Regions from separate parts of the Reyranella sp. GW821-FHT12G01 genome, predicted to be linked through region 1. Evidence: riboswitches for the same ligand, from Rfam matches in the RefSeq annotation. Region 1 holds a riboswitch; the other holds the start of a gene.
What was found. A riboswitch is a leader RNA that binds a small molecule or an ion and turns the genes downstream of it on or off. The one in region 1 is predicted to bind thiamine pyrophosphate.

Region 1 (5,285 bases):
TTCAGCACCCAATCCGAATTGGGCACCACCGGATAGAAGGGATCGAGCATCTCTTAATCTCCAAGCGCGGCTTTGCCGATCACCGGCGTCGACGGCACGGCCATGTCGCGCGGTTCCATCGGGCGCGCAAGATAGGCGGCGCGGCCGGCTTCGACGCCGAGCGCGAAGGCTCGTGCCATCTCGACTGGATCGCCCGCTTCAGCGACCGCCGTATTCAGCAGCACCGCGTCGTAGCCGAGTTCCATCGCAGCGGCGGCATGCGAGGGCACGCCCAGTCCGGCATCGACCACCAGTGGGATGTCGGGGAAGTGCGCGCGCATCGAGCGCAGGCCATAGACGTTGTTGAGGCCGCGCGCTGAACCGATCGGTGCACCCCACGGCATCAGCACCCGGCAGCCTGCCTCGACCAATCGCTCGGCCACGACCAGATCCTCGGTCGTGTAGGGAAACACCTCGAACCCGTCCTCGGAGAGGATGCGTGCGGCTTCCACGAGGCCGAACACGTCGGGCTGCAACGTGTCGGCCTCGCCGATCACCTCGAGCTTGATCCACGGCGTATCGAACAGCTCGCGCGCCATGTGGGCGGTCGTCACCGCTTCCTTCACAGAATGACAGCCGGCGGTGTTGGGCAGCACGCGCACGCCCATCGACTGGATGAGAGACCAGAAAGCCTGCCCGGCCTTCCCCGCGCCGCTCTCGCGCCGCAGCGAGACGGTCACGACTTCCGCAGCCGACGCCTTGATCGCGCGTTCGAGGACCGCCGGCGAGGGATAGCGCGACGTGCCGAGCAGCAGCCGCGACTTCAGCTCGACGCCATAGAAGGACGACATCGTTATCCTCCCTGCATCGGCGCGACGACTTCGATCTTGTCGCCGTCGGCCAGTTCGGTGCGCGGCCGCGCGGCGGCGGCGACGAAGCGGCCGTTCACCGCCGTCGCGATCTTGCGACCGCCGAAGCCAAGCGATTCGAGTGCCGCGGCCAAAGTGCCCGGCGCGACCTCATGCATGTCGTCGTTCAGGAATATCCGCATCTCTCGTCTCCAGAAGAACGGCGTCGGCCACTTCCCGCGCCAGCCAGGGCGCAAGCAGGAAACCATGCCGGAAAAGACCGTTGGCGTGCAGCACGCGGCCGTTGCGTCGCACGCACGGCAGATTGTCGGGAAAAGTCGGCCGCAGGTCGGCGCCCAGTTCGATGATCTCCGCCTCGCCGAAGGCCGGGTGCAACGTGTAGGCCGCGTTCAGCAATTCGACCGCCGAGCGCACGCTGACGCCGCGGCGCTCCTCGCTCTCGATCATCGTGGCGCCGATCATGAAAATCCCGTCGCCCCGCGGCACGATGTAGAGCGGGATGCGCGGATGCAGCAGCCGCACCGGCCGCGCCAGCGATATGTCGTTGGTGTGCACGACCACCATCTCGCCGCGCACGCCGCGCAGGTCGGGCAAGGCATCGCGCGCCGCGAGGCCGCGGCAATCGACGACGAAGTCCGAACCAGCATCGGACAGCGTCGCGCCAACCCCGAACCGGATCGGAACGCCACGCGCTGCAAGACCCGCCGCGAGGGATGCCAGTGCCTTGCGCGGCTCGAGATGAGCTTCGTCGGGGAAAAACAGCGCGCGACGGAAGCGACCGGCGAGATCGGGTTCGAGTGCGGCGATGCCGTCGCCATCGAGCCATTCGTGCCGCTCGGTGCGCGCGGCGAAGCGCGTGAGATCGGCGGCATCGCGCGCCGGCGCGACCACGAGGCTGCCCTTGCTGACCGTGCCGGGGAAATGTTTGCGCCACCAGTCGATCGACGGTGCGCCCAGGCGCGCCACCGCTTCGTCGGTGGTCGCGCGCTCGCACCACGGCGCCAGCATGCCGCCCGCCATCCACGAGCAGGCGCCCTCGCCCAGATGGGCGGCGCGCTCCAGCACCTCGACGGCGATACCGCGATCGGCGAGCTCCGTGGCACAGGCAAGTCCTGCGACGCCGGCTCCGATGATTGATACGACAGGTCGATCCAACGCTTGCTCCCGTTCCTTCGCCGGCATGACCCGGATCAGGTTCAAAGGGTTCAGCCATACGGCTGTCTCAGCCCGTCTTCCGCAGGAAGGTCGGGCACCCCTCGGACGTCATCGAGAAAAGGGGATTGCGGCCCCCGATGTCAAGCGGGAGCGGCATCGCTTATGATTCATGGCTGCCCATGGAGATTGTATCATCGGCTCGCTCTTCGAAGCCGTCTTTGCCGTCATCGGCCTGGCCGCCGAACTGGTGCTTGGCGTCGTCGTCTGGCTGTTCCGGCCGGTCTTCCGTGCGATTGGCAGCAGCCTGGGTCTCGATCGGCGAAAGACCGTGCCCACCGGCATCAAGCCGCGTGAGCTGCCCCGGGAGGCAACAGACGGGATTCTGGCGGCCCTGCAGGCCGACAAGGACGCCAAGGCGGCGCTGTCGTCGGGCTGGCGCGGCTCCTACGCGGCGATCTCGTGCGACTTCGAGCGGATCGGCGACGTGACGATCGGAGCCGAGGTTCGCCTCATCCTCGAGCCCGACAATACAGATCGCGAGGACGCAGTGCGCGCCGAGGTCGATCTGCCCGACCGATCCACCGTGCAGATCGGCTATCTGCGGCGAGGCCATGAGCTGGGCAAGAGCATCGCCCATGGCCGTGTCCGGTGCTGGTTCGCCTCCCGCCGCAAGACCTTGCGGGTCGAAGCGTGGGAGGCCGTGCTCTTCGTCGCCGTCTACGATCCGTAGACGGCGAAGGTCACGCCGCCAGCGACGAGGCCGGCGTCATGAGATGCGTGGCCTCGCCGAAGCCCTCGCTGTCGGGTTGGCGCACCAGCTTCTGGAAGTCGGCCATCAGGGTCTTGGCGATGGGGCCGGCCTGGAAGTGATGTTGGTCGATCGAACCGACCGGCACGATCTCGGCGGCGCTGCCGCAGAGGAAGACCTCGCTGGCTTGCGCCAACTCCTCCGGCATCACGTCGCGCTCCTCGACCGTCCAGCCACGCGCCTTCGCCATGCCCATCACCGCGCGGCGCGTGATCCCGTCGAGGAAGTTGTGCGGCGTCGGGGTCACGAGCTTGCCGTCGATCACCAGGAAGATGTTGGCACCCGTCGTCTCGGCGATGCGGCCCTTCCAGTCGAGCATCAGCGCATCGTCGAAGCCGGCCTTCAGTGCACGGTCCTTCTCGATGCCGCAGATCACGTAGAGGCCGGCCACCTTGGCGTGGCCCGGCGCCGTCTCGGGCGAAGGCCGGCGATACTTCGCCATGGTGACGTTGATGCCGGCGTCACGCGCCTGCACCGACAGGCGACCTTCCTGCGCCCAGGGCGCGATGGCGAGATGGACCGTCGTGCCGACCGCCGACACGCCCAGCACCTCCGAGCCGCGCCAGGCGATCGGGCGGATGTAGCCGGCGCTCAGGTTGTTGGCCTTCACCACGGCGCGGGTCGCCTCGTCGATCTGTTCCCGCGACCAGGGCAGGTCGTAGTCGAGCAGGTTGGCCGAGCGGATCAGGCGGGCGCTGTGGGCGGCGAGGCGGAAGACGCGGCCGTCATAGATGCGCTCGCCCTCGAAGACGGCGGAGCCGTAGTGCAGCGCATGGGTCAGCACATGCATGCGGCTCTCGCGCCACGGCACCAGCTTGCCGTCCAGCCAGATGAAACCGTCCCGATCGTCCATGGTTAAGGACATTGCGATATCCTCCTGAGATTGATTCCGAATGGGTCTTTTGAGATCGACAGATCACAACTATCTATTCAATTAGGTCAATAATACTGACCTTGTCAATCACACTGACCGCGCAAGAATCTTTCGTCAGGATTTTCAGGTGAGGAGGAGCGCCATGCCGGGATCGCCCTTTTCCATCGCACGCCGGTAGGCCGGGCGGGCCGCGCTTCCAAGAGGCCGAGCGCGAGGCCGAGACGCCCCGTCATCGCCTTGAGCAGGGGATTGTCGGCCGGGAGATCGAGCCTCCCCAGGATCATGTTGCGTCCCGTCGCGGGCTGCAGCGTGCCGTTGGCGAAGTGGAACCAGTAGAGGAATTGCGCGAAGTCGGGATGGTCGGGCGGCAGCACCAGCCGGCCTTTGCCATGCTTCGCGATGATCCAGTCGACGATAGCGCCGGACTCGGCCAGCACGACGTCGCCGTCCTGGATCACCGGCGCAGAGCCGAGCGGATGCAGTGCCTTGTAGTCGGGCGGCGCCAGCCGGGTGACCGCATCGCGGTCGTAGATCTTCAGGTCGTAGGGAATGCCCAGCTCCTCGCAGAGCCAGACGATCCGTTCGGACTGCGACTTGCCGAGATGGTGAACGGTCAGCATGGCGTCCTCGCACGGAGAAAGAAAATGTCTGGAAGGAGGCTCGCGCCGTAACACCCGCTCGCGCGGGGTGTCAACGCAACGCGCCCGCTCTATAAAGATGACGTGGAATCCAGAGCCCCCGCCAATCCCCTGTTCCTGCGCGACGAAGAGCTGCGCCAGGGCATCGAGCTGATGTTCTATGCCTATCGCGACTTCACCTTCGAGTCCGACCAGCAACTCCGGCACTACCAGCTGGGCCGTGCCCATCATCGCGCGCTCTACTTCATCGGCCGACATCCCGGCCAGACCGTGGGCCACCTCCTCTCGATCCTGAAGGTCACCAAGCAGTCGATCAGCCGCGTGCTGAAGGATCTGATCGAGCAGGGCTATGTCGAGCAGAAGAGCGGCGCCCGCGACCGCCGCGAGCGGCTGCTGTGGCTTTCTCCGAAGGGCCAGGAGCTGGAACGCGATCTGACCGACCGCCAGAGCCAGCGCTTCGCGCGCGCCTATCGCGAGACCGGCGCCGAAGCGGTCGAGGGCTTCCGCAAGGTCCTGCTCGGACTGCTCGATCCGCCGGAGCGGCTGGTGGTCGACAAGCGCTTGCGCGGCCGCTAGCGGGCCATGGACGTTTCGTCCGACAAGCCGCACATCCTGGTTGTCGACGACGACACGCGCTTGCGTGAATTGCTGAAGTCCTTCCTGTCGCGCAACGACTTCCGCGTCTCGACCGCGGCCAACGCCGCGGAGGCGCGACAGCGGATCACCTCGCTCGACTTCGACCTGATCGTGCTCGACGTCATGATGCCGGGCGAGACCGGCCTCGAATTCGCGGCCGAGCTTCGCCGCACCGACGACGTGCCGATCCTCATGCTGACGGCGATGGTCGAGACCAAGGACCGCATCGCCGGCCTCGAGACCGGCGTCGACGACTATCTCGGCAAGCCGTTCGAGCCGCGCGAGCTGCTGCTGCGCATCCAGAGCGTACTGCGCCGCGGACGCCC
Region 2 (5,285 bases), on a different contig from region 1:
GGCATCTGGCCGAACTGGCGTTCCAGCGGCGCCGTGACCGACGTCGTCATCACCTCCGGACTGGCGCCCGGATAGAGGGTCAGCACGCGGATGGTCGGATAGTCGACCTGTGGCAGCGCCGACAACGGCAGGAAGCGATACGCGATGATGCCGACCAGCATGATCGCAACCATCAGGAGCGAGGTTGCAACCGGCCGTTCGATGAAGATCCGCGACGGATTCATGTCGCGGTCCGGCTACTGGTTGGTCTGTGCGGGCGGCTGGGCCGCGCCGCCTCCGGGAGGACCGCCGGCCCCGGCCCCGCCATTGGCCTGCTGCCGCCGGCGCTGCCCATCGGGCGATCCATTGTGGGTCTGGCCGTCGGGCGCGGCGTTGCTGCGCTGGCCGCCATTGGGGGTGGCCCCGGGCTGGCCATTGGGCCGCTGGCCGTCAGGACGGGCGCCTTCAGGACGGGGACCATCCGGCGGCGCATTCGCGACCGGCCGGCCTGCGGGTGCTGCCGGCGTGGCGTTCGGCTTGCGGATCTTGGCGCCATCGCGCAGGCGATCGACACCGTCGATCACGACCTGGTCGCCGACCTGCAGGCCCTTGAGGATCGCCACCTTCTCGCCGTCGGTCGCGCCGAGCTCGACGACGCGGATCTCGACCGAATCGTCGGCCTTGGCGAGGTAGACGAAGGTGCCGGGCTGGCCGCGCTGGATGGCGGCGACGGGCACGACGACCGCGTCCTTCACCGTGTCGGCCAGCAGGCGGATGTTCACGAACTGGTTGGGGAAGAGCGATTCGTCTTCGTTGGCGAAGATCGCGCGCAGCTTCACGGTGCCGGTCGTGATGTCGATCACGTTGTCGGTGGTGTCGAGACGGCCGACGCCCAGCTCGACCTTCTGCGAGCGGTCGAGGGCGCGCACTTCCATGTTTTCGCCGGTCTTCAGGCGCTTGCGGACCAGCGGCAGGGAATCTTCGGGGATCGTGAACAGGACCGAGATCGGCTGCACCTGGATGATGACGCAGATGCCGCTCGAATCGCCCATCGTGACGTAGTTGCCCTTGTCGACCATGCGCAGGCCGATCTTGCCGGTCAGCGGCGCGACGATCCGGGTGTAGGTGACGTTGAGCTTGGCCGCATCGACCTGCGCCTGGTCGATCACCAGCGCCGCCTCGTACTGGCGCACCAGCGACACCTGCGTGTCGTATTGCTGCCGGGCGATCGAATCCTGCTGGACGAGCTTGCGATAACGTTCGAGGTCCGCCTGGGCGTTCTTGAGCAGAGCCTCGTCGCGCTGCTGCTGGCCGAGCACCTGCTGCAGGGCAACGTCGTAGGGACGGGAATCGACCAGCGCCAGCAGGTCACCCTGCTTCACCATCTGGCCTTCCTTGAAATAGACGTCGACAAGCTGACCGGTGATCTGGGTCTTCACGTTGACGGTCTGGAGCGGCGTCACCGTGCCCAGCGCCCGCAGCACGATCGGAATGTCGCCCTTGGCGGCCGTGGCGATACCCACGGGGACCGCGGCGCCGCCGGCAAACCGGCCACCGCCCTGGCGGGCGGGGGGTGCAGTACTGGACTGCGAAATGTACCAGCCCGCTCCAGCCACAATGGCCAGCCCGAAACCGATCCCGAGGAGGGTTCGCAGCCGCGTCATATGTCCAATTCACCCCAAAAAGACAGCTCGTAACAACATACGCGCTGAACCCGCGGAGTCTCCCCCACGGAAATGGCAGACGCAAGGCGGCCGCCACCCGAACAGGGGTCACAACGTCCGAGAGGCCAAAAAGACCCCTCGGACGCCAGACAAATTCGCTCAGTCGGCGGCTTTGCCCTCGACATAGAGGCTGCCGCCGCCCGCCCGGAACTTGGCGCTCATCTCGTCCATGCCCTTCTTCGCATAGTCCCTGATGTCCTGGGTGATGCGCATGGAGCAGAACTTCGGACCACACATCGAGCAGAAATGCGCGGTCTTGTGGGCCTCCTTGGGCATCGTCTCGTCGTGGAACTTCTCGGCCGTGGCCGGGTCGAGCGAGAGGTTGAACTGGTCGCGCCAGCGGAAGTCGAAGCGCGCCTTCGAGAGCGCATCGTCGCGCAGGCGGGCGGCCGGATGGCCCTTCGCCAGATCGGCGGCATGGGCCGCGATCTTGTAGGTGATGACGCCAACCTTCACATCATCTCGATCCGGCAGGCCGAGATGCTCCTTGGGCGTGACATAACAAAGCATCGCCGTGCCGAACCAGCCGATCATGGCGGCGCCGATGCCCGAGGTGATGTGGTCGTAGCCCGGCGCGATGTCGGTCACGAGCGGCCCGAGCGTATAGAACGGCGCCTCGCCGCATTCGCGCAGCTGCTTGTCCATGTTGGCCTTGATCTTGTGCATCGGCACATGGCCCGGCCCCTCGATCATGACCTGGCAGCCCTTGTCCCACGCGATCTTGGTCAGTTCACCCAGCGTCTCCAGCTCGGCGAACTGCGCGGCGTCGTTGGCGTCGGCGTTGCAGCCCGGCCGCAGACCGTCGCCTAGCGAGAACGAGACGTCGTACTTGCGCATGATGTCGCAGATGTCGCCGAAATGCTCGTAGAGGAAGCTTTCGCGATGCTCGGTGAGGCACCACTGCGCCATCATCGAGCCGCCGCGGCTCACGATGCCGGTGACCCGGCTGGCCGTGAGCGGCACATGCGCCAGGCGCACGCCGGCATGGATGGTGAAGTAATCGACCCCCTGCTCGGCCTGCTCGATCAAGGTGTCGCGGAAGACCTCCCACGACAGCTTGGTCGGATCGCCGCCGACCTTCTCCAGTGCCTGGTAGATCGGCACCGTGCCGATCGGCACCGGCGAATTGCGCACGATCCATTCGCGGGTGTCGTGGATGTTACGGCCCGTCGACAGATCCATGACGGTGTCGGCGCCCCAGCGGATCGACCACACCATCTTCTCGACCTCTTCCTCCATCGAGGAGGAAACGGCGGAGTTGCCGATGTTGGCGTTGATCTTCACCAGGAAGTTCCGGCCGATGATCATCGGCTCCAGTTCCGTGTGGTTGATGTTCGCCGGGATGATGGCGCGGCCGGAGGCGATCTCCTGGCGCACGAACTCCGGCGTGATGAACGCCGGAAGAGCGGCACCGAAGCTCTCGCCGTCGGCCAGGCGCGCTTCCGCCTCGTCGAGCATCGTCTTGCGGCCGAGGTTCTCGCGCGCCGCGACGTAGATCATCTCCTTGGTGATGACGCCCGCGCGCGCCCATTCGAACTGGGTGATCGGCTTGCCGTCGAGGCCGCGCAGCGGCTTCGGCGTATGAAGAAACGGCCGCAGCACCGATTCCTTCACGTTGCCGTTGTCGATCGGCTGGATGGCGCGGCCGGTATATTCCTCGACGCCGCCGCGCTCAAGCACCCAGGCGCGTCGTGTCTGGGCGAGGCCCTTGCGCACGTCGATCGCGACGTCGGTGTCGGTGTAGGGGCCGGTCGTGTCGTAGACACGCACCGGCGGTTCCAGCGGCGACGACAGTTCGATCTCACGCAGGGGAACGCGCAGGTCGGGCGCCGCCTCGGGCGTCGCGTAGACCTTGCGGGATGAGGGCAGCGGCCCGGTCGTTACGGTCGGGGCTGTAGCGGTGACGATGGTGTCCATGATGGATCTCCCGTGGCTGGTTGGCGTACGGAGATCCGGTGTTTTGTCGTGCAAAGGATGTATCCATTCCCTTCGCCGGCATGACCCGGATCAGGTTCAAAGGGTCACCGCGCCGACGCCAGTCGGGACTGGCGACCATCGGTATCTCAGCCCCTTGCGGGACCCCCCTTGGACGGGACGAACCTAGATCGTCGAAATTTCGATCACAAGCGCGCGTTCGCAAATTGTCGTGCGCTTTGCGCAATTCTTTAACCGGCCCCCTCTAAGCGTCGCTCTCGGGGAGTGGGGAGCATCCGATGTTGCGAGCGCCAGTGCGTATCCTGTTGGCCTTGCTCGCTTTATCGATGCCCGTGACAGTGCGTGCGCAAACGCCGGCTCCCGATGGCCCTCCTGACGGCCTCAAGTCGGAGCTGCAGCGGTTCCTGTACGACGAAGCAACAGCCGTACTGCATTTCCGCAGCTACCTGTTCGACCGGCACAACCAGACGCCGCCCGATCTGGCGGCCGCGGTGGCGGGCGGCTGGATTGGCCTGCAGACCGGCTGGTTCTACGACACGCTGCAGCTCGGCGCGGTGGGCTACACGACCCAGCCGCTGTGGGCCCCGCAGGGCAACGAGACCACCTCGAATGGCACGTCGCTGCTGAAGCCAGGCGGCTACGGCTTCTTCACCCTGGGCCAGGCCTATGCCTCGGCGCGCTGGCAGAAGCAGACCGTCACCGTCTTCCGGCAATATATCGACGAGCTGGAGGTGAACCCGCGCGACGACCGCGAACTGCCGCAGACCTTCGAGGCCTATGCGCTGCGCGGCATCCTCGGTCCGGTGAACTACTTCGCGGGCTATGTCGCGGCGATGAAGCCGCGCGACTATTCCGCCTTCATCAACATGGGCGAAGCGGCCGGCACGCCGAACGACAACAAGGGCATGGGCCTGTTCAGCGTGAAGTACGGCAGCATGGACAAGCTGCAGGCGCGCGCCTCGACCTACTACGTCCCTGACATATTGTGGTCGAGCTACGCCGATGTCGGCGGCACGATCCGCGTGAACGAGGATCTGCGCGTCCAGCTCGCCGCGCAGTTCGCCGTGCAGGGCAGCAACGGGATGAACCTTCTCACCGGCCAGCCCTTCAGCACCTTCTGGGGTGGCTTCCGCGCCGATGCCTTCTGGGGGCCGATGGCCTTCCGCGTGTCCTATACGCAGATCGGCTCGGCCGCGAACTGGCGGGCGCCCTACGGCATCTTCATCGGCTACAACAAGATGCAGTCGCTTGACTTCAACCGCGCCGGCGAGATGGCCGTGACCGCGGGCGCCAGCTACGACTTCAAGGGCGTGGGTCTGCCCGGCTTCATCTTCCTTGCGACGGCGACCTATGGCGGCAACGCGGTCAATCCCGCGACCGGCGCCGGCATCTCGACCAACTGGGAATACGATCTCGAACTCGCGGTCCGCGGCGACGCGATCACGGACGCGCCGGACTGGCTAAAGCCGTTCAACCTGCGCAACCGGGTCGCCTTCGTGGATCAGTTCCAGGGCAACCGCACGCTCAACTCCTCCTTCACGGAGTATCGAGTGCAATTGAACTATGAGCTGACCTGGAAGGGCCCGCGGTTGCGTCAGTAAAGACGCTCGTGCCGCGTTGTTGTCGTCCTGAGCGTAGCGAAGGACC

Region 2: another riboswitch for thiamine pyrophosphate. It lies ahead of thiC (phosphomethylpyrimidine synthase ThiC); the one in region 1 lies ahead of thiO (glycine oxidase ThiO).

Annotation. Positions count from the first base shown of each region.
Region 1 is NZ_JBXAPV010000003.1:763,437-768,721, forward strand. It holds gene AC1RP5_RS28650 (thiamine phosphate synthase) at 1-50, opposite strand, end outside; gene AC1RP5_RS28655 (thiazole synthase) at 54-830, opposite strand; gene thiS (sulfur carrier protein ThiS) at 833-1,030, opposite strand; gene thiO (glycine oxidase ThiO) at 999-2,003, opposite strand; TPP riboswitch at 1,999-2,115, opposite strand; gene AC1RP5_RS28670 (hypothetical protein) at 2,173-2,733, shown strand; gene AC1RP5_RS28675 (branched-chain amino acid aminotransferase) at 2,744-3,676, opposite strand; partial or broken gene AC1RP5_RS28680 (glutathione S-transferase N-terminal domain-containing protein) at 3,809-4,305, opposite strand; gene AC1RP5_RS28685 (MarR family winged helix-turn-helix transcriptional regulator) at 4,408-4,899, shown strand; gene AC1RP5_RS28690 (response regulator) at 4,906-5,285, shown strand, end outside.
Region 2 is NZ_JBXAPV010000001.1:212,961-218,245, forward strand. It holds gene AC1RP5_RS01015 (efflux RND transporter permease subunit) at 1-224, opposite strand, end outside; gene AC1RP5_RS01020 (MdtA/MuxA family multidrug efflux RND transporter periplasmic adaptor subunit) at 237-1,643, opposite strand; gene thiC (phosphomethylpyrimidine synthase ThiC) at 1,803-3,620, opposite strand; TPP riboswitch at 3,670-3,799, opposite strand; gene AC1RP5_RS01030 (OprD family outer membrane porin) at 3,965-5,239, shown strand.